DNA from 4 places in the Streptomyces sp. NPDC014676 genome. Region 3 is predicted to be linked to each of the others. Evidence: riboswitches for the same ligand, from Rfam matches in the RefSeq annotation. Region 3 holds a riboswitch; each other region holds the start of a gene.

What was found. Region 3 has a riboswitch for cyclic di-AMP ahead of ACF1DX_RS34790 (M23 family metallopeptidase). Riboswitches for the same ligand answer to the same signal wherever they lie in the genome.
Region 1: linked by a shared signal. The riboswitch ahead of ACF1DX_RS12125 (M23 family metallopeptidase) and the one ahead of ACF1DX_RS34790 (M23 family metallopeptidase) in region 3 are both predicted to bind cyclic di-AMP.
Region 2: linked by a shared signal. The riboswitch ahead of ACF1DX_RS31480 (peptidoglycan DD-metalloendopeptidase family protein) and the one ahead of ACF1DX_RS34790 (M23 family metallopeptidase) in region 3 are both predicted to bind cyclic di-AMP.
Region 4: linked by a shared signal. The riboswitch ahead of ACF1DX_RS08345 (transglycosylase SLT domain-containing protein) and the one ahead of ACF1DX_RS34790 (M23 family metallopeptidase) in region 3 are both predicted to bind cyclic di-AMP.

What each region holds. Positions count from the first base shown of each region.
Region 1 is NZ_JBIBZI010000003.1:780,565-787,718, reverse strand. Features, by position in the region: gene ACF1DX_RS12135 (M16 family metallopeptidase) at 298-1,680, shown strand; gene ACF1DX_RS12130 (pitrilysin family protein) at 1,677-3,065, shown strand; cyclic di-AMP (ydaO/yuaA leader) riboswitch at 3,266-3,430, shown strand; gene ACF1DX_RS12125 (M23 family metallopeptidase) at 3,443-4,216, shown strand; gene ACF1DX_RS12120 (GntR family transcriptional regulator) at 4,397-5,092, shown strand; gene ACF1DX_RS12115 (HPr family phosphocarrier protein) at 5,248-5,529, opposite strand; gene ACF1DX_RS12110 (GNAT family N-acetyltransferase) at 5,729-7,154, shown strand, end outside.
Region 2 is NZ_JBIBZI010000015.1:2,922-10,075, reverse strand. Features, by position in the region: gene ACF1DX_RS31485 (SGNH/GDSL hydrolase family protein) at 1-719, opposite strand, end outside; gene ACF1DX_RS31480 (peptidoglycan DD-metalloendopeptidase family protein) at 925-1,854, opposite strand; cyclic di-AMP (ydaO/yuaA leader) riboswitch at 1,859-2,020, opposite strand; gene ACF1DX_RS31475 (alpha-galactosidase) at 2,337-4,409, opposite strand; gene ACF1DX_RS31470 (tyrosine-protein phosphatase) at 4,581-5,378, shown strand; gene ACF1DX_RS31465 (DUF6126 family protein) at 5,399-5,527, opposite strand; gene ACF1DX_RS31460 (helix-turn-helix domain-containing protein) at 5,524-6,147, opposite strand; gene ACF1DX_RS31455 (aspartate aminotransferase family protein) at 6,223-7,154, opposite strand, start outside.
Region 3 is NZ_JBIBZI010000019.1:12,737-19,890, reverse strand. Features, by position in the region: partial or broken gene ACF1DX_RS34815 (RNA helicase) at 1-399, shown strand, start outside; tRNA gene ACF1DX_RS34810 (tRNA-Lys) at 542-614, shown strand; gene ACF1DX_RS34805 (DUF3040 domain-containing protein) at 692-964, opposite strand; gene ACF1DX_RS34800 (dihydrofolate reductase family protein) at 1,563-2,696, shown strand; tRNA gene ACF1DX_RS34795 (tRNA-Met) at 2,760-2,833, shown strand; cyclic di-AMP (ydaO/yuaA leader) riboswitch at 3,138-3,295, shown strand; gene ACF1DX_RS34790 (M23 family metallopeptidase) at 3,308-4,327, shown strand; gene ACF1DX_RS34785 (PrsW family intramembrane metalloprotease) at 4,426-5,790, opposite strand; gene trmB (tRNA (guanosine(46)-N7)-methyltransferase TrmB) at 5,820-6,674, opposite strand; gene lhgO (L-2-hydroxyglutarate oxidase) at 6,889-7,154, opposite strand, start outside.
Region 4 is NZ_JBIBZI010000002.1:837,108-844,261, reverse strand. Features, by position in the region: gene ACF1DX_RS08360 (glycosyltransferase) at 1-1,024, opposite strand, end outside; gene ACF1DX_RS08355 (GNAT family N-acetyltransferase) at 1,056-2,126, opposite strand; gene ACF1DX_RS08350 (HAD family hydrolase) at 2,349-3,221, shown strand; gene ACF1DX_RS08345 (transglycosylase SLT domain-containing protein) at 3,185-3,664, opposite strand; cyclic di-AMP (ydaO/yuaA leader) riboswitch at 3,670-3,837, opposite strand; gene ACF1DX_RS08340 (polyprenyl synthetase family protein) at 4,400-5,410, shown strand; gene ACF1DX_RS08335 (outer membrane lipoprotein carrier protein LolA) at 5,653-6,876, shown strand; gene ACF1DX_RS08330 (ABC transporter ATP-binding protein) at 6,923-7,154, shown strand, end outside.

The sequences.
Region 1 (7,154 bases), on a different contig from region 3:
GTACGGGCCGCTTTCGCGCGGGGTTCCTGGTGATCGGGGTGACGTGGGCCGGGGGTGGGTCGCGCGGCCCGGCGCCTACGGGGTGCCTCCCCCGGAGCCCACCCGTGCCGCCCTGCGGCACGACTGCCCGCGGTGGCGGCGGGGCGGCTGTCCGCGGTGCGGCGGCCCGGCATTCTCGCTCTCGGCGTAGCCCGCCCCCGCCGGGAACTTCCTCGGGGGTCCGCGCGCTTGCATACAGTGGCAGGACCGGCAGAAACGGCGGTATCGACGACCGCCTCCGCGATCGAAGGGACGTACATGCCCATGGGTCACACGGCCACAGCCCAGGCAGGCTCCGGCGGGCTGACAGCGACCGAACACCGCCTGGCCAACGGCCTGCGCGTGGTGCTCTCCGAGGACCACCTGACCCCGGTCGCCGCGGTGTGCCTCTGGTACGACGTGGGTTCGCGCCACGAAGTCAAGGGACGTACGGGTCTGGCTCACCTTTTCGAGCACCTGATGTTCCAGGGCTCCGCCCAGGTGAAGGGCAACGGCCACTTCGAGCTGGTCCAGGGCGCCGGCGGCTCCCTCAACGGCACCACCAGCTTCGAGCGCACCAACTACTTCGAGACCATGCCCGCCCACCAGCTGGAGCTCGCCCTCTGGCTGGAGGCCGACCGCATGGGCTCCCTGCTGACCGCCCTGGACGACGAGTCCATGGAGAACCAGCGGGACGTCGTCAAGAACGAGCGCCGCCAGCGCTACGACAACGTCCCCTACGGCACCGCCTTCGAGAAGCTGACCGCCCTCGCCTACCCGGAGGGCCACCCGTACCACCACACGCCCATCGGCTCGATGGCGGACCTGGACGCGGCCACCCTGGAGGACGCCCGCCAGTTCTTCCGCACGTACTACGCGCCGAACAACGCCGTGCTCTCCGTCGTCGGCGACATCGACCCGGAGCGGACGCTCGCCTGGATCGAGAAGTACTTCGGCTCCATCCCGGGCCACGACGGCAAGCCCGCCCCGCGCGACGGTTCGCTGCCCGACGTCATCGGCGGGCAGCTCCGCGAGATCGTCGAGGAGGAGGTCCCCGCGCGTGCGCTGATGGCCGCCTACCGCCTGCCGGAGGACGGCACGCGCGCGTGCGACGCCGCCGACCTGGCGCTCACCGTCCTCGGCGGCGGCGAGTCCTCGCGGCTCTACAACCGGCTGGTACGGCGCGACCGCACGGCCGTGGCCGCCGGCTTCGGCCTGCTGCGGCTGGCCGGGGCGCCCTCCCTGGGCTGGCTGGACGTGAAGACGTCCGGCGACGTGGAGGTGCCGGTCATCGAGGCCGCCATCGACGAGGAGCTCGCCCGGTTCGCCGAGCAGGGCCCCACGGCCGAGGAGATGGAGCGCGCGCAGGCCCAGCTGGAGCGCGAGTGGCTGGACCGGCTCGGCACGGTCGCCGGCCGCGCCGACGAACTGTGCCGGTACGCCGTCCTGTTCGGCGACCCGCAGCTCGCCCTGACCGCCGTACAGCGCGTCCTGGAGGTGACGGCGGAGGAGGTGCGGGAGGTCGCCAAGGCCCGCCTGCGCCCCGACAACCGCGCGGTGCTCGTCTACGAGCCCGTCGCCCCGGAAGCCGGAGACGCCGAGGACACCGAGGAAGCCGCCGCAGCCGCCGGCACCGACGAGAACGAGGAGGCGGCGAAGTGACCGAGCTCGCCACGATGGACTTCCACCCGCAGCCGCAGGCGGGCGACGCCAAGCCCTGGGCCTTCCCGGCCCCCGAGCGCGGCACGCTCGACAACGGCCTGACCGTGCTGCGCTGCCACCGCCCCGGCCAGCAGGTCGTCGCCGTCGAGGTGCTCCTCGACGCGCCCCTGGAGGCCGAGCCGGCCGGCCTCGACGGTGTCGCCACGATCATGGCGCGGGCCTTCTCCGAGGGCACCGACAAGCACTCCGCCGAGGAGTTCGCCGCCGAGCTGGAGCGCTGCGGCGCCACCCTGGACGCGCACGCCGACCACCCCGGCGTCCGCCTCAGCCTGGAGGTCCCGGCCTCGCGGCTCACCAAGGGGCTCGGGCTGCTCGCCGACGCGCTCAGGGCGCCGGCGTTCGCCGACAGCGAGGTCGAGCGGCTGGTCCGCAACCGCCTCGACGAGATCCCGCACGAGCTGGCCAACCCCTCCCGCCGCGCCGCCAAGGAGCTCTCCAAGGAGCTGTTCCCGGCGAGTGCCCGTATGTCGCGTCCGCGCCAGGGCACCGAGGAGACGGTCGCCGGCATCGACTCCGCGGCCGTACGCGCCTTCTACGAGAAGCACGTCCGTCCCGCCACGGCGACCGCCGTGGTCGTCGGCGACCTCACCGGTATCGACCTGGACGCGCTGCTCGGCGACACGCTGGGCGCCTGGACCGGCTCCCCGGCGCAGCCGCGGCCCGTCCCGCCGGTGGTCGCCGACGACACCGGGCGCGTCGTGATCGTGGACCGTCCCGGCGCCGTCCAGACGCAGCTGCTGATCGGCCGTATCGGCGCGGACCGGCACGACCGGGTGTGGCCCGCGCAGGTGCTCGGCACGTACTGCCTCGGCGGCACCCTCACCTCCCGCCTGGACCGCGTGCTGCGCGAGGAGAAGGGCTACACCTACGGCGTGCGGGCGTTCGGACAGGTCCTCAGGTCCGCCCCGGACGGCACGGGTGCGGCGATGCTGGCCATCAGCGGCTCAGTGGACACGCCGAACACCGGCCCCGCTCTCGAGGACCTGTGGACGGTGCTGCGCACGCTCGCCGCGGAGGGGCTCACCGACGACGAGCGCGATGTCGCCGTGCAGAACCTCGTGGGCGTGGCGCCGCTCAAGTACGAGACCGCCGCGGCCGTCGCGAGCACCCTGGCCGACCAGGTCGAGCAGCACCTGCCCGACCACTACCAGGCCGACCTGTACCGGCAGTTGGCCGCGACCGGCACCGTGGAGGCCACCGCGGCCGTCGTGAACGCCTTCCCGGTGGACCGCCTGGTGACCGTCCTCGTCGGTGACGCGGCGCAGATCAAGGCGCCCGTCGAGGCCCTCGGTATCGGTGAAGTCACCGTCGTGACGGCCGAGTAGCGAGCCGCGAGGACGCACGCGCGGCGGGCCCTGGTGACACGAAAGTCACCAGGGCCCGCTTATGCCCGAATCGGGGCGGAAGTTGCCTGTCTGGCCTGTGGGATGCGCTACAAAACCCGTGATTCGTTTGAGGATCGGGAGACGGCCCGCTTAGCTTCGTCCGGGCTGTTCGTCGGGCAGTGCGCCGCATCCGCGGCACCGGACAGTCATCGCCGAGTCCCCCTGAGGCGCGAGCCGGGGGAGCCGGGGACCCACCGCAGTCCCTGGGGTGAATCGGACGCCCGCGCGTGTCGCGAGGGGGCCCGTAGGAGACCTTCCTGCTCCGAACCCGTCAGCTAACCCGGTAGGCGAGAGGGAAGGAAAGGACCAGCCTGTACATGGCGTTCACCCGCGCCCCGGGCAAGCACCGTCGTCCCGGCCGGACGCAGCGCGGCACCGCCCGCGTGGCGGGCGTCGCGGCGCTCACCACCACCGGCGTCGTCGGCTCCCTCGCGGCCCCCGCGCTCGCCGCCGAGCCCGCTGCCGCACAGACCGGCCTCACGCCCGTCGTCACCCTCGGCGACGCGGTCGCCGACCGGATCGACGCCCAGGCGGCCGCCCAGCACGAGGCCGCCCGGGAGGCGGCCGAGGCCGCCGCGCGCAAGGCCGCAGAGGAGGCCGCGCGCGAGAAGGCCGCCAAGGAGGCCGAGGAGGCCCGCGCGGAGAAGGAGCGCGCCGCGCGGGAGGCCGAGCGCGAGCGCCTCAACACCTTCGTCTCCCCGATCCCCGGCTCGTACGTCTCGACCGGTTACCAGGCCGGCAGCTCGCTGTGGTCCTCCGGCAGCCACACCGGTGTCGACTTCCACGCGGCGAGCGGCACCCCCGTCCAGTCGGTCGGCGTCGGCACCGTCGTCGAGGCCGGCTGGGGCGGCTCGTACGGCAACCAGGTCGTCATCAAGATGCACGACGGCACGTACACCCAGTACGGCCACCTGTCGTCCATCGGCGTCTCGGTGGGCCAGCAGGTGGCCGCCGGGCAGCAGATCGGCCTCTCCGGCGCCACCGGCAACGTCACGGGCGCGCACCTGCACTTCGAGGCCCGCACGGGCGCCGACTACGGCTCCGACCTCGACCCCGTCGCCTACCTCCGCGCGCACGGCGTGAACCTCTGACCCGCTCGCTTCCCGATGCCCCGGCTCCCCGAGCCGGGGCATCGGTGTTTCCGGGCGTCGCCTGTCCAAAAAATATGCATGGATTCCGGTCCGCCGTCGTGAATTCCCGCCGATTGCAATAGAGTCACGGAACACACGTCAATCGTCGACGTTTCACGGGGATTAAGCCGGAGGTTCGTCATGCGTATTCCCGCGCACTCGGTGTGCACGGCGATCCGGGACGACATCGTCGCGGGTGTCCACGAGCGCGGCGGCCGGCTCACCGAGGAAGTGCTCGCCCGCCGTTACGGTGTCTCCCGCGTTCCCGTCCGGGAGGCGCTGCGCACGCTGGAGGCCGAGGGATTCGTGGTGACCCGGCGGCACGCGGGCGCGTGCGTCGCGGAACCCACCGAGCAGGAGGCCGCCGACCTGCTGGAGATGCGCGTGCTCCTCGAGCCCCTCGGTGCCTCCCGCGCGGCCCAGCGCCGCACCGAGGCCCATCTGAAGGTGCTGCGCGGCCTGGTCCGGCTGGGGCAGGAACGCGCCCGCCAGGGCAACAGCGACGACCTGCGCTCCCTGAGCGGCTGGTTCCACGAGACGCTCGCCCAGGCCACCGGCAGTCCGGCACTGACCTCGGCACTGACCCAGCTGCGGCACAAGATCGCCTGGATGTACGCCACCGAGGGGCCGTCCGACCCCGTCGAGTACTGGGCGGAGCACGGCGCGATCGTGGACGCCGTGGCGCGCGGTGACGGCGACCGCGCGCGGTCCGTCACGGCGCTGCACACCGAGCGCGCGAGCGCCGGGCACCGCCTGCGTTTCGCCCCGGGCGCCGGCCGCGCGGACCGTGTGAGGAACTCGCAACATGCCGTAAACATGCCGAGCGTTCGGCATTAACACGGGTGCCGTATACAAAGAGGGAGCATTTCTCGGGGTTTATTCACGCTGCCCGTAAAAGGGGAAAGCTGCCCGCGGAAGGAAAAATCTGCCCGTGACGGGGGAAAGCGAAAGGCCCGCCCGGCGGTCCGGGCGGGCCTTTCGGCATGACGTCCTCAGACGGTCTCGGGGAGTTCCTCGAGACCCTCGGCGACCAGCTTCGCCAGACGGTCGAGGGCGGCGTCCGCGCCCTCGGCGTCGGACGCGAGGACGATCTCCTCGCCGCCCTGGGCGCCCAGGCTCAGGACAGCCAGCATGGAGGCCGCGTTGACGGGGTCGCCCCCGGCCTTGGCGATCGTCACCGGGACGCCTGCGGCCGTGGCGGCTCGGACGAAGATGGAGGCGGGGCGGGCGTGGAGACCCTCGGCCCAGCCGACGTTGACGCGGCGCTCAGCCATGTGTTGCTGCCCTTCGCTGTTCAGGGTTGTCTAGACCAGTTTCCCACATCGTGAAGCATGCCCGGAGCCTGCCGGGAGCGTGCCCGAAGGGGCCTTCGCTCCCGCTCCCGGCGGCAGCCGGACCGCGGCCTCGGCCCGGCTGTCGTCCACCACAGACTGCCTCGCGCCGTTGTCGTACGCGAGCCGTACTCTGGGGCCCATGCAGACCTCGTCGGACCGGCACGAGTATCCCGCTCACTGGGAGGCCGACGTGGTGCTGCGCGACGGCGGCACCGCGCGCATCCGCCCCATCACCGTCGATGACGCCGAGCGCCTGGTCAGCTTCTACGAGCAGGTGTCGGACGAGTCGAAGTACTACCGCTTCTTCGCGCCCTACCCTCGCCTGTCCGCCAAGGACGTCCACCGCTTCACGCACCACGACTTCGTGGACCGGGTGGGACTCGCGGCCACCATCGGCGGCGAGTTCATCGCCACCGTACGCTACGACCGGATCGGCGCCGACGGCACGCCCGCCTCGGCTCCGGCCGACGAGGCCGAGGTCGCCTTCCTCGTCCAGGACGCCCACCAGGGCCGGGGCGTCGCCTCCGCCCTCCTCGAACACATCGGCGCCGTCGCGCGGGAGCGCGGCATCCGCCGGTTCGCGGCCGAGGTGCTGCCCGCCAACAACAAGATGATCAAGGTGTTCACCGACGCCGGGTACACCCAGAAGCGCAGCTTCGAGGACGGTGTCGTCCGCCTGGAGTTCGGCCTCGAACCCACCGACCGCTCCATGGCCGTGCAGTACGCGCGCGAACAGCGCGCCGAGGCGCGCTCGGTGCAGCGGCTGCTCGCCCCCGGCTCGGTGGCCGTCGTCGGCGCCGGCCGCGCGCCCGGCGGCGTGGGCCGCAGCGTCCTCGACCACCTGCGGGACACCGGGTTCACCGGCCGGTTGTACGCCGTGAACAAGGCTCTGGGGGAAGGGGAGGAGGAGCTCGGCGGGGTGGCCGCGTTCCGCTCGGTGCGGGACATCGACGGGCCCGTCGACCTCGCGGTCGTCGCGGTGCCCGCCGAGCGGGTCCCCGAGATCGTCACCGAGTGCGGCGAGCACGGCGTGCAGGGGCTCGTCGTCGTCTCCGCCGGCTACGCCGAGTCCGGCCCCGACGGCCGCGAACGCCAGCGCGCCCTCGTACGGCAGGCACGCTCGTACGGCATGCGGATCATCGGCCCCAACGCCTTCGGCGTCATCAACACCTCCCCGGACGTCCGGCTGAACGCCTCGCTCGCCCCTCACATGCCCCGGCCGGGCCGGATCGGGCTGTTCGCCCAGTCCGGCGCCATCGGCGTCGCCCTGCTGTCCCGCCTGCACCGGCGCGGCGGCGGCGTCACCGGTGTCACGGGCGTGTCCACCTTCGTGTCGTCCGGCAACCGGGCCGACGTCTCCGGCAACGACGTCCTGCAGTACTGGTACGAGGACCCCGACACCGACGTCGTCCTGATGTACCTGGAGTCCATCGGCAACCCCCGCAAGTTCACCCGCCTCGCCCGCCGGACCGCGGCGGCGAAGCCGCTGGTCGTGGTCCAGGGCGCACGTCACGGAGCGGGGCCCCGGGGGCACGCCGTGCGGGCGACCCGGCTGCCCCACGCGA
Region 2 (7,154 bases), on a different contig from region 3:
TCGCCGGAGGACTCCCCGCGCAGCCGGCGGCCGATCCACGGCACCAGGTACTCGCGGGCCCAGTGGACGTCGTCCCGCCGGATGTCGAGGGTGCCGCGGGGCGGCAGGGGCGGCCAGGGCTGTTCCGGATCGGCGGGGACGTCCAGGCCGAGGGTCTGCCCGGCGCGGAGCGCGACGCGGGTGTGTCCCTCCGGCGACAGGTGCAGCCGGTCGGCGTCCCAGGCCCTGCGGTCCTGGACGCTCTTGAGGGACCACAGGTCGAGCACGGGGCAGCCGTAGCGGTCGGCGACGGCCCGTACGTGCATGTTGTACGTCGCGATCTTGCCGCGCAGATGTTTCAGCAGGGGGACGCCGCGCGTGTCGAACCCGGTGGTCACCATCACTGTTCCCGATACGGCCGTGAGCGCGGCGATCGCCCGCTCGAACCGCTCGGCCACCTCGTCCGGGTCGCTGCCCGGGCGGAGGATGTCGTTGCCGCCCGCGCAGAACGAGACCAGGTCGGGGGCGAGTTCGACCGCCCTCGGCAGTTGGTCCGCCACGATCTGGTCCAGCAGTTTTCCGCGTACGGCGAGGTTGGTGTACTCGAAGTCGCCCTCGGGCCGGAGGTCCGCGAGGAGCACGGCGAACCGGTCGGCCCAGCCGACGAACGCCCCGTCGGGGCCGGGGTCGCCGACGCCCTCGGTGAAGCTGTCCCCCACCGCCACGTACGACCCGATCACTGCTCTGCTGTCACTCTTCGAATCGTCTGCCACAGCCGCTCATGATTCACCTTCGAATGTGACCTACGCGACCGTAAGGACGGGTTGACGCACGGTGAGATAAGACACTCTCAAAATGTTGGCCAACTCCGGAATACGCCGAAGGCCGGCCCCGGGGATCGGGGTCCGGCCTTCGGCGCGCGTGTCGGGAAGGTCGCCGCGGGGGTCAGCCGATGGAGACGCCCTTCGAGCTGAGGTAGGCGACCGGGTCCACGTCCGAGCCGTAGTCCGGGGTGGTGCGGATCTCGAAGTGCAGGTGCGGACCGGTCGAGTTGCCGGTCGAGCCGGAGAGGCCGACCTGCTGGCCGCCGGTCACGGTCTGGCCGGCCGAGACGGAGAGCGCGGACAGGTGGGCGTACTGGGCGTAGTGGCCGTCGTCGAGCTTGACGACGACCTGGTTGCCGTACGCGCCGGCCCAGCCCGCGGAGACGACGGTGCCCGCGCCGACGGCCTTCAGGGAGGTGCCGGTCGGGACGGCGAAGTCGACGCCGGTGTGATAGCCGCTGGACCACATGCTGCCGGCCACCTTGTAGGCGGTGCCGAGCCCGGCGCCGGGCACCGGGGAGCTGTAACCGGAGGCGCTCGCGGCCTGGTCGGTGCTCGTGGTCTGGGCGGAGGCGTCCGAGGGGGGCTGCTCGGCGGGCTGCTCCGCCGGCTGCTCGGCCTCCTGCTCCTGGGCCTGCGGGGCCGCCGGGGCGGCCGGCTCCTCCGGCGCGCCCGTGGCGGCCGTGCCGTCGACGGAGAGCTTCAGGCCGGGGTGGATGAGCGACGGGTCGTCGCCGATGGCCTGCCGGTTGTCCGTGTAGAGCTGCTTCCAGCCACCGTCGACGTGCTCCGTCTCGGCGATCTTGGCGAGGTAGTCGCCGGCCTTCACGGTGTACGTGCGGGCCTCGTCGCCCTTTTCGGCGACGGTCTCCTGGCCGGCGGCGGAAAGGGACTGGACGGCCTTTTCGGGGGCGGCCTGCGGCGTGGCGGCGTGCGCGCCGGTGGCGCCGAGAAGCGGCAGGGCGAGTGCGGCGCCACCGGTTCCGGCGACGGCGATGGAGCGGGTGAGACGCTGGGTCTTGGTACGGCGGTGCTTACCCTTCGCGGGCATGTCGAATTCCTCTCCGGCGCCTGCGAGGTGAGCTGTCGGGTTCGGGCTGGAGATGCCCGGCCGCGTTGTCACGCGGCTTAACCCCAAGCCGTTCCGGGAACCGGAACAGGCAGTGGTACCTGTGGGTCCCCCGCTCCTGCCGTACACGGGTCGGTGTGGGTACGGGCTCCGGGCGGCGGCAGGATTGGGCGTCCGTCCGGATCGGTGGCGAACGTAAGCGACCCGGACGCGAGGGGACAAGCGCGAGGTTCACCGCGAACGCGCTTTTCCGTGATCCAAAGGGGGAATTGACGTCACCGAGCGTCAGCCGGGATTCCCTTTCCCCCGCGAATTCCCTTGTCGTTCCATGGAATTACGTGAGCATGGCGACAACGCATCGTCACGGATATGACGCTGCTCACGCGCCCCTTCCCCATCCCCCTTTCTTTCGGGGCACGTTATGGCGAACCGCCCTAATCGGACAGAACGCCCTAATCATCGGATCACAGGCGCCGCAGCCGCACCACCGCGGCGTCCAGATCTCCTCGCAGACCGGTGCGCAGCCCGTGATGCAGCAGGAGGGCACCTCGGTACGTTTCGCCGGTTTCGCGGCATTCGTACGACGCCTCCGGGTCGAGGCCGCGCAGCCGGAGGGCCGGGACGGGCTCTCCGTGGTGCTGCGCCTGGAGGCAGGCGAGGACGACGGTCTCGTCGCCGAGGACGTACTGCACCGCGCTCAGTCCGCCCTCCGGAGGGCGCAGCCGGTACAGGTCGCCGCGCTGGACGACGGGCCGGATCTCCTTGTAGAGCGCGACCCACTCCCGCGCCTCGGCGAGTTCCTCCCCGGTCCACCGCGCGAGGTCTCCGCCGACGCCGAGCACCCCGGCCATGGCGCTGACGAACCGGAAGCGCAGCGAGCTGACCCGTCCGTTGAGCATCGCGTTCGGGCTGTCGGTGACCCAGGCGGCCATCACCCGGGCCGGGTGGATCTGGCTGAAGCCGTGCTGGATGGCGAGCCGGTCGAGCGGGTCGGTGTTGTCCGAGGTCCACACCTGGTCGGTACGGGAGAGGATCCCCAGGTCGATCCGGCCGCCGCCGCCCGAGCAGGACTCGAAGGCCACGCCCGGATGGGCCGCCCGCAGCCGGTCCAGCAGCGCGTACAGGCCGCGCACATGGTCGGTCCACAGCCGCTGCGGGTACGGGTCGTCCGGCCATCCGGCGTCGGTGGAGGAGCGGTTGAAGTCCCACTTCACGTAGTCGATGGGAGCGCTGGAGAGCAGTCCGTCGAGCCGCTCCCAGAGGTACTCCCGCACGTCGTCGCGCGCGAGGTTGAGCACGAGCTGGTTGCGGTACTCCGTGCGCCGGCGGCCCGGCTGGAACTGCACCCAGTCGGGGTGCGCGCGGTACAGGTCGCTGTCGGGGTTGACCATCTCCGGCTCTACCCAGATGCCGAACTCCATCCCGAGCCCGTGCACATGGTCGGCGAGGGGTTTCAGGCCGCCGGGGAAGCGGTCGGGGTTGGGCGTCCAGTCGCCGAGCCCGGCCCGGTCGCTCGTCCGCGCCCCGAACCAGCCGTCGTCGACCACGAACAGTTCGACGCCCATCGCGGCGGCCCGCGCCGCGAGTCCCCGCTGCCGCTCCTCCGAGATGTCGAATCCGGTGGCCTCCCAGGAGTTGAACAGCACGGGCCGGTCCCGGTCCGCGTCCGGGACGACGTACGTCCGCTGGTAGGCGTGCCAGGCGCGGCTGGCGCCGCCGAAGCCGCCGTCGCTCCACAGACCGGCGAAGACCGGTGTGACGTACGTCTCCTCCGTGCCCAGCATCAGCAGGCCGGAGTCGTCGTGTCCCGCGCCGCCGGTGATCTGCACGCGTGCGTCGGGGAGTCGGGCGACCGAGACGCGCCAGGAGCCGGACCAGCCGAGGGCGCAGCCGTAGACCTCTCCGCGTTCCTCGGTCGCGTCGGTGTCGAGCGCGACCCAGGGCAGGTGCTGGTGTCCGGTGTGGCCGCGGCGGCTGCCGATGACCTTCTCGCCGTAGGTGAGCGGGGATCGGGTCAGCCGGGACTCGGCGGCCCAGCGGCCGTGGAGCTGGGACAGCCGCCAGTGCTCGCGCTCGGGCAGGGTCCAGGTGGCGGAGTCGGCGCGCAGGAGCTCGACCGCGGGTCCCCGGTTGTGCAGGGTCACCCAGCGTTCGATCACGTCGTCGCGCATCCGGTAGTGCAGGGTCACGGTCAGCCCGCCGTCGCGGAAGCGGAGGCGGAGTTCGCCGTCGCCGGTCTCGTGGCCGTCGAAGACCCACTCGGTGCCGCGCCGCCCGTCGGCGGTGCGTACGGACAGGGCGGGCCTCACGAAGCGGGGGCCGCCCTCGACCGGGTACTCCTCGCGCCCGTCCAGGCGGGACTCGAACGGCCAGTCGTCCGGCAGCGGGCGCGCGGCGAGGGCCTCCGCGTCGGCGAGCGCGATCCTCGGGCCCCAGTGCAGATGCACCAGCTCGTCGCGGTCCGTGACATGGAGCGCGTAGCCGCTGGCCGGCCCCGACAGGAGCCATGTACGACCGTCTTGGGAGACCTGCGTCACCGAACCTCCAACAGACCCGAACAGATGCGATCAGACACCAACATCATCGGGGGCACGGGGGCCGTCGGGCAATGCCTGTGGACAACTCATTGCCCCAGGCAGGCATGTCGTATCGTCGACCCGTGCCCGTCGGCGAGCCCCGCCGGCGGCGTCGAGCGGGAGGAGTCCTTCGTGACGCAGCAGGTGCCGTCGACCGAACCCGAGCTGGCCGGAGTACGCAACTTCCGCGACGTGGGCGGACTGCCGACCGTCGACGGCAGGCGGGTGCGGCACGGTGTGCTGTTCCGCAGCGGTCATCTCGCCCACGCGACCGCCGAGGACACCGCCTTCCTGTCCTCGCTCGGACTGCACACGGTCTTCGACTTCCGCAACGCGGCCGACCAGAGGCTGGAGGGGCCGGACGTCGCGCTGCCGGGCGTGCGCAACGTGAACCTGCCGCTCAGCGACCCGGCCGACGGCGCCGAGTTCTGGAAGATGGTCCGCGACGGCGATCTGGAGCAGCTTCGCTCGATCCTCGCGGACGGCAAGGGCGCGGACCGGATGATCGGCTCCTACCGGATGATCATCAAGGAGCGCACCGCCGAGCACTCCCGGGTGCTGCGCTCGCTCGCCGAGGACAGCGTTCCCGCGCTGATGCACTGCGCGGCCGGCAAGGACCGCGCAGGGCTGTCGGTGGCGGTGACGCTGCTCGCGGTGGGCGTCGAGCGCGACGCGATCGTCGACGACTACCTGAAGTCCAACGCCAAGCACCGCCGCTACAAGGTGCGGCGCAGCGGCAGCTCCGCCTCGGCCTACTCCCCCGAGGTCATGGAGCTGCTCAGCCCGCTGTTCGACGCGCGCGAGGAGTACCTGTCGGCGGCCTTCGAGACCATCGAGGAGACCTGGGGCGGTGTGGACCCGTACCTGGAGCAGGCGCTCGGGCTCACGCCCGGGACCCGGGAGCGGCTGCGCGAGCGGCTGCTCGACTGAGGCGGGCCCGGGGCGGGCGTCTACTTCTTCGGAGCGATCTCGAAGAGGAAATAGATGAAGGCCGCGAAGAGGTGTCCCACCACGATGTAGATGAACAGCCGCACCCACAGGGCCCGGGGGAACTTCTCTTCCATGTCTTTGCCGGTCATGTCGCTTCTCCGTGGATCGGGCCCAGGCACAGCGCGGCCGTGGGACTCTGCAGCAGGGTGTGGACGAACAGCAGCTCGACCCCGTCGGGGTCGGCGGCGGCGATGCGGTGCGGGGTCAGCGAGTCGAAGTGCGCGCTGTCGCCCGGGGCGAGCCGGTGCAGGGCGTCCCCGAGGCGCAGCCGCAGCCGCCCCTTGAGGACGTACAGCCATTCCTCGCCGGCGTGGACGCGCACGATGTCGCCCTGGGAGCCGTGCGGCACACGGACCCGCAGGGCCTGCATGCCGCGCCCTGCGGCACCGGCCTGCCAGTACGTCCAGCCGCCCGCCGCCGTGGACTCCATGTCGGCGGCGCGCACCACGGCGTCCCGGTCGGCGGCCGACTCACCGAGCAGCTCGGAGACGGTCGTACCGTAGATACGGGCGAGGGAGAGCAGCATCGGCAGCGAGGGCTGGCGCTGTCCGGTCTCCAGCCGGGAGAGATGGGCGGGCGACAGACCCGCGTCGCGGGCGGCGGCCTCCAGCGTGAGGGAGGCCCGCCGCCGCAGGGCGCGCAGCCGCGGCGCGACCGCGGGGAGCGCGTCGGCCGGTTCGGCCGGCGGTCCGGTCTCGGAGGAGCTCATGTCTCCATTGAGCCCCGGATTTGCCCCACGGGCAATTTTCTTGCCTCGGAGGCAAACCCGGCACGGGTGCGAAGGTCAGCGGTCGGTCACCGCCTGTCGCACCAGCGTCCTGCCGAACTCCCACACCAGGCCGCCGTCGTGCGCGTCGTCCATCACCGCGGTGAAGGCCTCCACGAACCGGTTGACGTCCTCCTCGTCGATGATCAGCGGCGGGATCAGTTTGATCACCTCCAGGTGGTCGCCGGAGACCTGGGTGAGGATGCGGTGCCGTTGCAGCAGCGGCACGACCACCATCTGCGCGAAGAGTCCCTTGCGGGCGGCCTGGAGCACGGTCCAGCGCGAGCGCAGTCTCAGCGACCGGGGCCGGCCGAACTCGATGCCGATCATCAGGCCCCGGCCGCGGACGTCGGCGAGCAGCTCGTACTTCTCGGTGAGCGCGGCCAGCCGGGTCCGCAGCAGGTCGCCGGTGCCGCGGGCGCGGGCGACGATCCGCTCGTTCTCCATGACCGACAGCACCGCGAGGCCCGCCGCCATGGCCTGGGCGTTGGCCCCGAAGCTGGCCGAGTGGACCAGCACCCGGTCCATCGACGAGTAGACCTTCCTGAAGATCCAGTCCTTGCCGAGCGTGGCACCCACCGGTACGTAACCGCCGGAGAGCGCCTTGGCCACGCACACCAGGTCCGGTTCGACGCCTTCCTCGTGCTGGTAGGCGTAGAAGTCGCCGGTCCGGCCCAGTCCGGTCTGCACCTCGTCGGCGATCAGCAGCGCCTTGTGCCGGTGCAGCAGCTCCTGCGCGGCCCGCAGATAGCCGGGCGGCGCCTCGTGCACGCCCTTGCCCTGGACCGGCTCCACGATCAGGGCTGCCACGTCCCCCCTGCGCAGCTCCCGCTCCAGCGCGTCGAGGTCGCCGAGGGGGACGGCCGTGTCGGGCAGCAGCGGGGCGAAGCCGTCCCGGAAGCCGGACTCTCCGTTGACGGAGAGGGAGCCGGTGGTCAGGCCGTGGAAGG
Region 3 (7,154 bases):
GAGCGTCGCGACGACCGTGGCGGCTTCAACCGCGACCGCGGCGGCGACCGTCCCGGTTTCCGTCGTGACGACCGTCGTGACGACCGTGGTGGGCGTTCCTTCGAGCGTCGTGACGACCGCGGCGGCTTCAACCGCGACCGCGGTGACCGTGGCGGCGACCGCGGCGGCTTCCGCCGTGACGACCGCGGCGGCCACCGCGGCAGCGACCGTCCGTTCAACCGTGACCGGCAGGGCGACCGCCCCGGCAGTGACCGTCCGTTCAACCGCGACCGCCAGGGTGACCGCCCCGGTTTCCACTCCGGCTCCCACGACCGCCCGTACGGCCGTCGTGACGACCACCGCGGTGGCGGATCCTTCGGCCGCCGCGAGGACAAGCCGCGCTGGAAGCGCAACGGCTGACGCAGGCTCACCGAGCCGGCCGGGAGGGCCCGCACGACACCCGTCGTGCGGGCCCTCCCGCGTTCCGCGCGGGACACGTCCCGCGATACCCGATCGGAGTCCCGGCCACCTCCGGCTATGCTCGGGGAGGCAACATCGCCAGGGGCCCTTAGCTCAATTGGCAGAGCAGTGGACTTTTAATCCATTGGTTGTGGGTTCGAGTCCCACAGGGCCTACCTCCCGCAGGAGGGGCACACCGCCTCTGACCTGCTGCGCGGCGCTCGGACCGGCTTCGGCCGGCCCGAGCGCCGCGTCATTTCACGGGACGCCCGTCCCGGTTCGGGTCGAGGAGCTGCACGGCGATCCCGGTGAGGACCAGGCCCGCCGCGATGAGGAGGCCGTCGGGGACGACGATGCCCGCGGCGAGCATGGTCACCCCGACGGCCAGCGCGCACCAGGCACCCGTGCGCCGGTACTCGCGGGGGCGGGCCGGACGGCCCTCGGAGAGTGAGCGGACGAAACGGGGATCCTCGTGTTCGAGACGGGCCGCGAGGTCGACCAGGCGCTCGTCGTCGGACTGGGGCACGGCTCCTCCTTCCCAGGGGGCGGCCGTCCGGTGACACCACCGGCGGCCATCGCTCCGCGACGCCGGGGCGTACGAGGATGAACCGTCGTCCTGTCGCGAACTCGGCCCGGTACAAGGGAGTTTGCCCTTGTACCGACGTCGTCACCCGTCCGGTACGGCAGACTCCAGCGTCACCCGCCGCCACCGCCCGAGGCCATCCGTCGCGGGCCCCATCCGCCCTGGGGGCCACCGCGTACGCGGGCCGCCCCGCCGGCCGTGGTCCCGGGGGAAGATGGGGACTGCCACCGATGGCGCGGAAGCCCGCCCTGCGCACACGCTGGACAGGACGGCCCGCGCCGCGCCCCCGGTCCGCGGGCCGTCGGCTCCCCGCACCGGAAGCCCACGGCGAGGAGGCGGTACGAGGTGCCCCTGCTCCGGCGGATCGTCCCGCTGAACGCCGTCGTGCTCGTCGCGGACCCGGCCGGCGCCGCGCCGGCCCGCCGGCCGGACCCGGCCCGGGGGACCGCCCGGAACCCACCCGGTACGTCATCCGCGTGGGGCCGACCGAGCCCTGACCGGCAGACTGGACCCCCGCACCCGCCCCACCCGGAGTACGCCGATGCCGCACCCGTACGTCCTGCTGTCCGCCGCCGTCTCCCTCGACGGCTACCTGGACGACACCGGCCCCGAGCGGCTGCTGCTGTCGTCCCCGGCCGACTTCGACCGGGTCGACGAGGTACGGGCGTCCGTGGACGCCATCCTGGTCGGCGCCGGCACGATCCGCGCCGACAACCCCCGGCTGCTGGTCAACTCGCCCGAGCGGCGCGCCGCCCGCCTCGCCGCGGGCCGGGCCGAGTACCCGCTCAAGGTCACCGTCAGCGGCTCCGGGGACCTGGACCCGGCGGCCCGGTTCTGGCACACCGGCGGCGAGAAGGTCCTCTACACGACCGAACGGGGCGCCGAGCGCGCCCACGCCCTCGGTCTCGCCGCCGACGTCGTCCCGCTCGGCGCCGAGCTCGACTGGCGGCTGCTGCTGGAGCACCTGCACGCCGAGCGCGGGGTGCGGCGGCTCATGGTCGAGGGCGGCGGCACGGTCCACACGCAGCTCCTCACCGAGAGGCTGGCCGACGAGCTCCAACTGGTCCTCGCGCCGCTGTTCGTCGGCGACCCCGACGCCCCCCGTCTCTTCGGCCCCGGCTCCTACCAGGGCGGCCGGCTGCGGACGGTCGAGACCCGCCCGGTCGGCGACGTCGTCCTGATCCGCTACGAGCCCACCGCCCCCGGCACCGGCCCGCTGCCCTCCGCCGCCGACCACCACTGGCTGGCCCTCGCCTGCGAGCTGGCCGCCGGGTGCCCGCCCTCGCAGACGGCGTTCAGCGTGGGCGCGGTCGTGGTGGCCGCCGACGGTACGGAGCTGGCGCGCGGCCACTCCCGGGAGGGCACCGACCCGGTGGTGCACGCGGAGGAGGCCGCGCTCGCCAAGGTCGACCCCACGGACCCCCGGCTCGTCACCGCCACCGTGTACTCCAGCCTGGAGCCCTGCGCCCGCCGCGCGTCCCGGCCCGCGCCCTGTGCCCGGCTGGTCCTGGACGCGGGGGTGCGGCGGGTGGTCACGGCCTGGCGCGAGCCGGACACGTTCGTGGCGGGCGCCGACGGCAGCGGTGTGCTGGCCGCCGGGGGCGCCACCGTCGTCGTCCTGCCGGAGCACGAGGACCGCGCCAAGGCGCCCAACGGCCATCTGCTCGGCCGCTGAGACCGGGCCGTCGATCATGGGTGTGCGCCATGCCCCACGGATGGCGTACACTGGTCTCAACGACGCGGGGTGGAGCAGCTCGGTAGCTCGCTGGGCTCATAACCCAGAGGTCGCAGGTTCAAATCCTGTCCCCGCTACTGAAGGTCGAGGGCCGGAATCCAGAGGATTCCGGCCCTCGGTGTTTTCCGTTCCCTTCCGCCCCTCTCACTCAGCGTGAGCGACCCACCCCACAGCGCATAACAACTGACGTACGGTCAGAAACCACCCGCCACTCGAGACGGCCTGAGGCGCGGTCAACTCGCCCGTTTTTGACCCTCCATGGCGCTTAAGTCCCCCCGGAAATCGTTAACGATCAAGAGGAACGGCTTGGAATCCGGCCCTCACGTCTATTAACGTTCGATAACGCAGCGCGGTCGTCCCAGCCGTCACAGAAGGCGGCTCCGTGCGCACGCGCCGAATCCCGCAAGGGAACCGGGGAACCACCACCATGGGGTGAATCGCGTGAATACCGCCGTGGCGACACGGCTCGTATACGCGCGTAGGAGACCTTCCCGCTCCGAACCCGTCAGCTAACCCGGTAGGCGAAGACGGAAGGAAAGGAGCGCGCCCACGTGGCGTCCAACCCGCCTGCCCCCGAGGCCCCGTTCAAGCCGAGCGACACCGTCGCCTACGGCGCCGGCCGCGCCGACGAGGGCCCCTTCGAGGAGTGGAACCCCACCGCGGATTCCCTCCGCCCCGTACGGGGCCGGCATCGTGTCTCCAAGCAGCGCGGCGGGGGACTCGCCCGCAGCTCCACCGTCCTGGGCGTCGGCGTCATCGCCGCCGTCGGCGCCGGCGGCATGGCCAGCGCCCAGACCGGCAAGCCGCCGGTCTCGATCTCCATGCCCGACCTCCCCAACGTGGGTTCCCTCATCTCCGACGAGGAAACCCCCCAGGGATCGTCCACCCCCCTCAGCACCCTCGGCATGACCGCCGCCGACACCGAGCAGGGCACCGCCGGCGCCGGTGAGGCGCTGCGCACCCGGATCATGGCCCAGGTCGAGCAGCAGCAGAGCCAGGCCGAGACCAAGGCCGCCGCCGAGGCCGTCGCCGCCGCCGAGAAGCAGGCCGCCGAGGCCGCCGCCAAGGCGGAGAAGGAGGCCAAGGCCAAGGCCGAGGCCGCCAAGAAGAAGGCGGAGGAGGAGGCCAAGAAGAAGGCCGAGGCCGAGCGCCTCGCCGAGCTGGCCAAGCAGTACACGCTGCCGACCTCCTCGTACACCATCTCCTCGACCTTCGGTCAGGCCGGCGCCTACTGGTCCTCCGGCCACCACACCGGCCTCGACTTCGCCGCGCCCACGGGCACGCTGCTCAAGGCCGTCCACACCGGCACGATCACCTCCGCCGGCTACGACGGCTCCTACGGCTACAAGACCGTGCTCACGCTCGACGACGGCACCGAGATCTGGTACGCCCACCAGTCCTCCATCAGCGTCAGCGTCGGCCAGAAGGTCAACACCGGCGATGTGATCGGCCGCGTCGGCGCCACCGGCAACGTCACCGGCGCCCACCTCCACATGGAGGTCCACCCCGACGGCTCCGCCTCGGGCATCGACCCGCTGGCCTGGCTGCAGAGCAAGGGCCTCACCGTCTGAGCGAGCGGACCCTCACGTCCTGAACCCCGGCAGTCCCGACGACGACCCCCCGACGTCAGGGCTGCCGGTCAGGTGTTTCCGCGGGCGGTACGGGCCCGTCAGGGCCGGTGGGCGTTCGGGTCGTACGGGCCGTACGGGCCGTACGGGTACCCGTACGGCGGCTGTCCGTGCGGGGGATGCCCGTAGCCGCCGTATGCGCCGTATGCGCCGTACCCCGCCCACGGTGCCGCGACGACCGGAACCCGGGGCGCGGTCGCGCGGGCCGCGTGCTCCAGGGCCGGCCGGGCCGCTGACCGCCGGTGCCACAGCTCCAGCAGCAGCTCGCGTTCCCGCGTGACGAAGTCCGTCCCCGCCCGCCCGAGCCGCCCCCGGTGCCGCAGGAACGCCAGCGACGTCGCGTACGCCTCGTACGCGGCGACCGACCGCGCCGCCGCCCTCCCGCCGTGACGGCGCGCGTACTGCCGGGCGACGCGCCGCGCCCGCATCGAGCCCAGCGCGAACGGCTCCGCCGTGTGGAGCCACCCGGCGGCCACGTACGCGGGCAGCTCCTCCCGTACGGTCCGCAGCTCCCGCTGCCGCGTCCACACCACCAGCCAGGTCAGCAGCCCGAACACCGGCACCATGAACGCCGCGTACACCGCGAGGAAGCCGTACTGGCCGAGCGTCGAGGAGCCGTTCCACAGGGCGTGCACGCCCATCGCGAGGAGCAGCCCGCCGAGCGGTGGCAGCACACGCCGGACCCGCTGCCGCTCCGCGGACAGCGCGGCGACGCCGAAGCCGATCCCGGTGAGCACGGTGAACAGGGGGTGCGCGAACGGCGACATCACGATGCGGACGAAGAAGGTCGCCGCGGTGACCGAGGCGATGCCGCTGTCGCCGGTGAGCCGGTCGGTGCCGAAGGCGGTGCCGAGGTAGAGGATGTTCTCGGTGAACGCGAAGCCGGTGGCGGTGACCCCGGCTATCACCACGCCGTCGAGGAGCCCGGTGAAGTCGCGTCTGCGGAACAGGAACACCAGCAGGACGGCCGCGGCCTTCGCGGACTCCTCCACCACCGGCGCTATGACGGTCGAGCCGAGGGTGTCGGCGCCGGTCGGGTCGGCGGTCGCCGTCGCTATCCACCGGGTGGCGAAGCTGTTCGCGACGATCGCGATCAGCGCCGCCGCGCAGGCACCCCAGGCGAAGGAGAACAGCAGGTTCCGCCAGGGTCCCGGCTCGACCCGGTCCAGCCACCGGAAGGCGGCGACGAGCAGCGGCACGGGCAGCACGGCGAGGCCGAGCCCGACCAGGAACCCCCGCGTCCCGGTCTGCTCGCGCACCAGCGCCAGGATGACAAGACCGGACAGGGCGAGCAGCGTGATCAGCGCGCCGTACCGCACCCAGGGCCGCTGCCACCAGTGCGCGTGCCGCGGCGCTCCGCCGGGGGCGGCGCCGGGAGGCGTCGGGTACGGGGGACTGATGGCCACGGGATCGACCCTCACGAGGCGGGGCTGTGTCAGGCTCGGTCTGCCGCCTGCTCGTCCTGCGGTACGCGGCGGAAGAGCACGTCGTTCACGACATGACCCTTCTCCAGTCCCTGCGTCTCGAAACGGGTGAGCGGCCGGAAGGCGGGACGCGGCGCGAAACCGCCGTCCGGCCGCGTGTTCTCGAAGCAGGGGTGTGCGGTGAGCACCTGGAGCATCTGCTCCGCGTACGGCTCCCAGTCGGTGGCGCAGTGCAGCACCGCCCCCGGCGCCAGCCGGGTCGCGGCGAGGTCGAGGAACTCCGGCTGGATCAGCCGCCGCTTGTGGTGCCGCTTCTTCGGCCAGGGGTCGGGGAAGTAGACGCGCAGCCCGCCGAGGGAGCCGGGGGCGAGCATCTCGCGCAGCAGGATGATCGCGTCACCGTTGCCGACCCGTACGTTGGTCAGCCCCGACTGGTCGGCGAGGTTGAGCAGATTGCCCTGGCCGGGGGTGTGGACGTCCACGGCGAGGATGTTGGTGGCCGGGTCGGCGGCGGCCATCCGCGCGGTGGCCTCGCCCATGCCGAAGCCGATCTCCAGGACGACGGGGTGGTCGTTGCCGAAGAACTCCGCGAGGTCGAGCCGCCGGCTGCCGTCGATGTCGAAGCCCCAGGCGGGCCACAGCCGCCGCAGGGCGTCCGCCTGCCCGGCGGTCACCCGGCTGCGCCGCGGCTGGAAGCTCCGGATCCGCCGCTCGAAGTGCGACCCGGCGGGATCGGCCTTCGGCCCGTCGGGAAACCGGGGCTCCCCCTTGGGCCGGGTGTGCCGGACGGACACCCCGGGCGGGTGCGGCGAGTCCTGGCCGGGGGCGGGACGAAGGGCTTCGGAAGCGTTAACGGTGTCAGACACAGTGCCTCCGATTTTACGGGGCCCGCGCACGGAGCCCCGGAACGGAATCCGGGGAGGTCCTCACGGGGCCGGTCATGGCTGCGCGGCAGGTCACGGGTCGGGGCTGTGTACTCGGCGGTGCCCCGTTCACCCGGGCAGGACGGTGCGGGCCCGTCCCCGGTCGCCACCGTGGTCCCGTGCGCGGGAGCGACGCGTCGGACCGGGCGTCCGGGGTTCAGCGCCCCGCGGTCTCCAGCGCCGCCCGGGCCCGTCGGGCGACCTCGCGGCCGATCGGCAGGGATGCCGTCGCCGCCGGGGAGGGGGCGTTCAGTACGTGGACCGTGCGGGCGGTCTCCTGGATCAGGAAGTCGTCGGCCAGGGTGCCGTCCCGCAGCACCGCCTGGGCCCGCACCCCGGCCGCCGCCGGCACCAGGTCGTCCTCCCGCACCGCGGGCAGCAGCCGGCGCACGGCCCGGGTGAAGGCCTGCCGGGACAGCGAGC
Region 4 (7,154 bases), on a different contig from region 3:
CGCCGTAGCCGTACGCCTGGGTCTCCAGGTCGGCCCAGGTCTCCCGGTGGTGGTGCCACACCAGCGCGTACGGCGTGTAGTGCAGCAGGTGTCCCTGGGCGAGGACGCGGACGAACCCGTACAGGTCGTCGCCGCCCCGCGCGGGTGTCCCGGCGCCGGTGGCCGGGTCGAAGCCGCCGACGGCCCGCAGCACCTCCGTACGGAAGGCCATGTTCGCCCCCGAGCCGAAGCGGCCCGCGGTGAAGGGGAACAGCGGCTCGTCGCGGGGCGGGTCGCCGGGGTCGTACGTCGTCGGCGTGAAGCCCTTCGCGAAGCCGCCGTGGCTCTCCAGCAGGACCTGGGCCGGGGTGCGCAGCCGGGCGGGCAGGATCAGGCCGGTGGCACAGCCGAGCCGCGGGTCGGCGGCGAACGGGACGGTCAGTTCGGTGAGCCAGCGGGGATCGGCGACCACGTCGTCGTCGGTGAACGCGATCACCTCGCCCCGCGCCGCCGCCAGCCCCCTGTTGTGCGCGACGGCGAGTCCGGGCACCGGCTCGCACACGTACCGCACCCGCTCGCCGTACTTGCGTTCCACCAGCTCGCGGGTCTCGCCGGTCACGGGCGCGTTGTCGACGACGACGACCTCGAACCGCGGGTGCTCCTGCGCGAGCAGCGAGTCCAGCGCCCGGGCGAGCTGCCCGGCCCGCTCCCTGGTGGCCACGACGACCGAGGCGTACGGCGGCTCCCCGCCGCCCGTCGCCTCCACGCCGCCCGTCGCCTCCACGGCCCCTCCCGCCACCGCGGCGGCGGCCTCCGTCAGCACCGCCCGCGGGTCCGTGCCCTCCGGTACCCGGGTCAGCAGCGTCCCCACCGGGCGACCCGCCCGTCTGACCAGCAGGAACACCTCGCCATGGGTGATCGGCGGGCTGCCCGGGCCGGGTCTCGGCGCGGCCTCGTCACCGTCCAGGTCGATCTCGGCGACCTGCACCGCGCCGATGGCCAGGAACCGCCGTATCTCCTCCTGCGTACGCGCTCTCCGGGACACCTGTCTTCCCCCTCCCCCTCCTCCTCACGACTCACGGCCGGCGCAGCCGTGCCGCGCCCTTCAGGGTCCGTGCCGCCAGCGCCGCCAGGCGCGGACGGGCGCGGACGAAGCCGTGCGCGCGGCGCGCGGGTTCGCGGCTCAGCCAGTGCAGCGCGGCGCCCGCGCCCGGACGGGTCGCCGCCCCTTCGTAGACGGCGAGTTCGCCGGTCTTCAGCGAGTCCTTGTACTCGGCCGGACCACGCCCCATGTCGAGCAGGCCGATGCCCTCGGCCGCCGCCGCCTCGGCCATCCGCAGATGCAGCACCAGACCCGGCGAGTACTTCGCGAACTCCGGGTCGTACGCCGGGAACCAGCAGGCCAGGACGGACGCCGAGCGCAGCCCGAAGTGCGCGGCGACGGGGCGGTCACCGGCGTACAGGACCGACAGCGTGCCCGCGCACTGGGCGGCGCGGGTCTCGGCGAGCCGGCCCACGAGCCGGGCGATCCACTCCCGCGCGAACCGGTCGCGCCGCCCGGTCCTGCGGTACTGCGCCGACTTCCACTCCATCAGCGTGCGCAGCGCGGCCGGGTCGCGCTCGTCGAAGACGAACCGCACGGCTCCGGCCCGGCGGCCCAGCCTGCGCTCCTTGGCCAGCGTGGTCTTCAGGAACTTCGGCGACTGGGCGCGCAGCACCGACTCGTACGTCTCGTAGCCCTTCTCCACGTCGATGACGTAGGTGGCGTGCTCCTCGGCCGCGTACGGCACGAACAGCCCTTGGTCCGCCTCCAGGTTGTCGAAGGCGAAGCTCGACACCGAGCAGCCCCGCAGCAGTTCGTCCGTCTCCAGGGCGACACCGGGGCCCAGGACCGCGCCCTGGCAGTCCGACACCCCGAGCCCGATCGCCCGGCCCTGCCCCAGCGCGCCCCGCTCGTACGGCAGGAAACCCACCGGTTGCGCGCCCTCGTACAGCACCGCGACCCGGGCCCGCGGGCGCACCCGGGACACAGCGACGGTGAACTCCGGTTCCATGAACGGGTTGCGCGGTGCGTCCGTCGCGGCGCGCAGTTCCCGCCAGCGCTCCCGCTCCCCCTCGCCGAGCTCCCCGGGCCTCAGCACACGCATGCGTCCACTGCTCACCTGACCCCCCGATCAAGTCCCCCCTGGACCCTTGGAAGGTACCGCCCCGGACCGGGCGGACGGTAGATAGCGGACCATGTTCTTGCCAAACGGGGAAAGAGACCTGAACCGGTCCTTACCCGGCGCCGAGAGAAGGGGAACCGTACCGAAAGCGAATGCAAACGGGCACGGTGAATCGGACCGTCGGGTTGTCCGTATTCTCTGATCATGGCCGCACCCACCGCGTATTCACTCATCGCCACCGACCTGGACGGGACGCTGCTGCGCGGCGACGACACCTTCTCCGACCGGTCCCTCGCCGCGCTCGCGCGGGCGGAGCGGGCCGGCGCGCGGCACCTGGTGGTGACGGGGCGGCCGGCCCCCAGAGTGCGGTCGCTCCTGGACAACCTCGGCTGCACGGGGCTCGCGGTGTGCGGACAGGGCGCGCAGGTGTACGACGCCGGCGCGCACCGGCTGCTGTGGTCCGTGACACTGGACCGGGAACTGGCGGAGACGGCGCTCGGCAAGATCGAGGCCGAGGTGGGGGAGGTGTACGCCGCGGTCGACCAGGACGGGGCCGACGGGCTGACGCTGATCGAGCCCGGCTATCTGATGCCGCACCCGACCCTGCCCGCGGTACGGGTCGAGCGGCGGGCCGAGCTGTGGGACCGGCCGATCAGCAAGGTGCTGCTGCGCCACCCGGACCTGTCCGACGACGCGCTGGCGGCGGCGGCCCGGTCGGTGGTCGGGTCACTGGCCACGGTCACCATGTCGGGGCCGGGCACCGTGGAGCTCCAGCCGTGCGGGGTGACCAAGGCCACGGGGCTGGCGCTGGCCGCAGAGCACCTGGGGCTGAGCCCGGCGCGGACGATCGCCTTCGGCGACATGCCGAACGACATCCCCATGTTCGGCTGGGCGGCCCACGGCGTCGCCATGGCCGACGCGCATCCCGAACTGAAGGCGGTGGCGGACGAGGTCACCACGTCGAACGAGGACGACGGCGTGGCCGTCGTCCTCGAGCGACTGTTCGGCGGGGCGGTGACGCTCGCCCGTCAGCGGGTGGCTCAGTACGCGCCGAAGACGTTGTCGATGGAGCCGTAGCGGTCGGCCGCGTAGTTGCAGGCCGCCGTGATGTTCGCGACCGGGTCGTACGGGTCGAAGGCGGTGCCGGGCACGTGGTAGGCCGCGAAGGTCGGGTCGATGATCTGCAGCAGGCCCTTCGACGGGGTGCCCTTGGCGGCGTTGGAGTCCCAGTTGTTGATGGCGTACGGGTTGCCGGAGGACTCGCGCATGATGTTGCGGTGGATGGCGTCGTAGCTGCCCGGGATGCCGTTCTGCGCCATGACGTCCAGCGACTCGCGGATCCAGCCGTCGAGGTTGTCCGGGTACGCCGTCGCGGGGGCGGCAGCGGTCGTCGTCGGCTCGGTGGTGGCCGCGAAGGCGCCGGTGGCGCCGAACAGCGGCAGGGCGACCACGGCGACGCCGGTGCCGGCGACGGCGAGGGAGCGGGCGAGGCGGCGGCGGTGCTGACCGAAAGCAGGCATGTCTGGGTTCCTCTCCTACGCCTGCGAGGTGAGCTGTCGGGTTCGGGCGGGAGAGTGCCCGGCCGTGCCCCTGCGGGCATGGCTTCACCCCTAGCCGTCCCGGCGCGATGTCCGGTGCGGCGGCTTACCTGGGTCCCCCACTCCTGCCGTCTTGAGTTCGTCGTCGGATGTGATGCGGGCGGCGGCAGGATTAGGCGTCCACCCGGCAGGCCCGGAACGTATGCGAGAGCACATGTCGGGAACAAGTGCGAGCATCACGGAAGGCGCCGTTTGATCTTTCGATGGGGCTTTTGGGGTGCTTGATCCTTTGCTGTCGCCAAGGGTCAACTCGGCGGCGGGGGAAGGGGAAAGGTGGGTGGTGGCGGACGGCGGGGGTACCGGATCGCGCGTGACTCACTTCACTGGGGATTGCCTGTGAACGCATTTTTCGCCAAGGGGAATTAGCTCGGCATTTGCGGCAAATCGGACGTCGGGGCGGGCAGGATGGTCCACGTGGCGAGGCGGGGCCCGGGGGCCGGGCCGAGGAGTGGATCGGTACGTCCGGGAAAACAGAAGAATGTCCGTTGTTATCAACCGATCAAAAGCACTCCGCTCCCGACCCCGTACCGCCCTGCCCGTAACCCCGGGCGCTGGCGGTGATCGAAACGTGACCGGATACGCTGACTTGAGTGATGGCAGCGACCTATCGACATTCCGTGTAACCGCCAGTGGACACCAGCAGACAGGAGACCCCTCGTGACCGTCGTCGGGCCGTTCGGGCTGAGCGTGCGGGACCAGGCTCTGGAAGCCGATGTCCAGGCCGGGATGACGGCTGTCGAGGAAGGGCTGCTCGAGGCCACCAAGAGTGAGGTCCCCTTCATCACGGGAGCCGCCCAGCACCTGGTGCGGGCCGGCGGCAAGCGGTTCCGCCCGCTGCTCGTGATGCTCGCCGCCCAGTTCGGCGACCCCTACGCGCCCGGTGTCGTGCCCTCGGCCGTGGTGGTGGAGCTCACCCACCTGGCCACGCTGTACCACGACGACGTGATGGACGAGGCCGATGTGCGGCGCGGCGTCGCCAGCGCGAACGCCCGCTGGGGCAACTCCGTCGCGGTCCTCACCGGCGACTTCCTCTTCGCGCGGGCCTCGCACATCCTGGCCGACCTCGGCCCGGAGGCCGTGCGGGTGCAGGCCGAGGCGTTCGAGCGGCTGGTCACCGGGCAGATCCTGGAGACCGCGGGACCGCAGGACGGCCGCGACCCGGTCGACCACTACCTGGACGTGCTCGGCGGCAAGACCGGCTCGCTGGTCGCCGTCGCCTGCCGGTTCGGCGCGATGATGTCGGGCGCCGACGAGACGGTCGTGGACGTGCTGACCCAGTACGGCGAGCGGCTCGGAGTCGCCTTCCAGCTCGCCGACGACGTCCTGGACATCGCCTCCGACTCCCACGAGTCCGGCAAGACCCCCGGCACCGACCTGCGCGAGGGCATCGCCACCCTGCCCGTGCTGCGGCTGCGCGAACGGGCGGCCCGGCTGGGTCTCGCCGACGACATCGCCCTGTGCGAACTGCTCGACTCCGACCTCACCGACGACGCCCGGCACGCCGAGGCGCTGCGGCTGCTGCGCGCCCACCCCGCGCTGGAGCAGGCCCGCCGGGACACCGTGCGCTACGCCGAGGAGGCGCGCGCGGCACTCGCCCCGCTGCGGGAGTGCGAGGCGAGGACGGCACTCGTGCAGCTGTGCGACGCGGTGGTGCACCGCGCGGGCTGAGCCGGCCCGAACTCTCCCCCGACCCCTACGGGGCGGGGGAGGGAACCGCCCTCCGTGTCATACCCCAGCAGTACGTGGAGTTGCGTCCGGGGGCTGACGAATCCGCCTGCCAGATTTGGTCAGATGGACCACGACGGACAACACCACTCCTCACCGATTCGGGTGAGAATGGCGGCTCAGGGTGAAACTGGTGCGAGGTCACGAGACGAAAAGCCGCCGCCGACCACGGAGGTAGGGCACACATGGCACCGTACGAATCCGACGACATGACGACCGCGCGGGAGGCCGACGAGCCGCGCGCGGGGCGGCGCAGGGCCGCGCGGTACGTCGTCCCGGTCACGGTGATGGGAGTGGCGGCCGCGACCATCGGGCTCGTCCCCGCGATCGCCAGCTCCGGCGACCCCGACCTGCCGGAGATCACCGCCGCGCAGCTCATAGAGAAGATCGCGAAGTCGGACGTCGAGCGGTTGTCCGGCACCGTGAAGATCACCACGGACCTCGGTCTGCCGGACCTCGGCGGCCTGGAGGACAGTCTCATGTCCGGCGCCGCGGGGCAGGGCGAGGACGGCGGCTCCTCGGCCGACCCGTCCGCCAAGCTCGCTGAACTGGCCTCCGGCACGCACACCCTGCGGATCGCGGCCGACGGCCCCGACCGGCAGAAGGTGTCGCTCCTGGAGAACGCCGCCGAGTACAGCCTGATCCACAACGGCAAGGACGTCTGGGGCTACGACAGCGGCTCCAACGAGGTCTACCACGGCACCGTCGACGCCTCCGGCGAGAACCGGGAACAGCAGCCCCCGGCCACCCCGAAGGACTTCGCCGAGGAGGCGCTGAAGTCGGTCGACGACACCACGTCCGTGACCGTCGACGGCACCGCCCAGGTGGCCGGCCGGGACGCGTACAAGCTGGTCGTCAAGCCCAGGCAGTCCGGCTCCACGGTCGGCGCGATCAGCATCGCCGTCGACCACAGGACGGGCATGCCGCTGAAGTTCACGCTCACCCCGTCCAGCGGCGGCGCGGCCGTCGTGGACGTGGGCTTCACCCAGGTGAGCTTCGGCAAGCCGGCCGCCTCGACGTTCGACTTCACCCCGCCCAAGGGCGCCAAGGTGACCGAGGACGGCGAACTCGAGCAGGGCGGGAAGCACTCCGGGAAGCCGGAGAACGCCCCGAAGTCCGAGGAGGGCCTGGCCAAGGGCCTCGACGGGCTGAAGACGCTCGGTGAGGGCTGGAACTCCATCGCCACGTTCGACACCGGCGGCGAGGGCGGCCTGCCCACCGGCGAGGAGGCCGGCGGTGACCTCGGCGGCTTCCTCGGTTCCCTCGGCGACCAGGTCAAGGGCGACTTCGGCACCGGCACGGTGTTCAGCACCCGCCTGGTGAACGCCCTGATCACCGAGGACGGCAAGGTCTACGTGGGCACGGTCACCAAGGACGCGCTCGTGAAGGCCGCCGACGCGGGGAAGTAGTAAGGCGGCCCGGGACCTTACGACGTGACAGGGAACGAGGGAGCCGATGGGTGAGGCGTCCGCCGGCGAGCACGCGGGTGAGGGAGTCATCACCACCCGCGCGCTCACCAAGCGCTACCGCGGCGGACAGCTCGCCGTCGACGGTCTGCACCTGACCGTCCCGGCGGGCAGCGTCTTCGGCTTCCTCGGCCCCAACGGCTCCGGCAAGACCACCACCATCCGCATGCTGATGGGCCTGATCGAGCCGACCTCCGGCACGGCGCACGTCCTGGGACGTC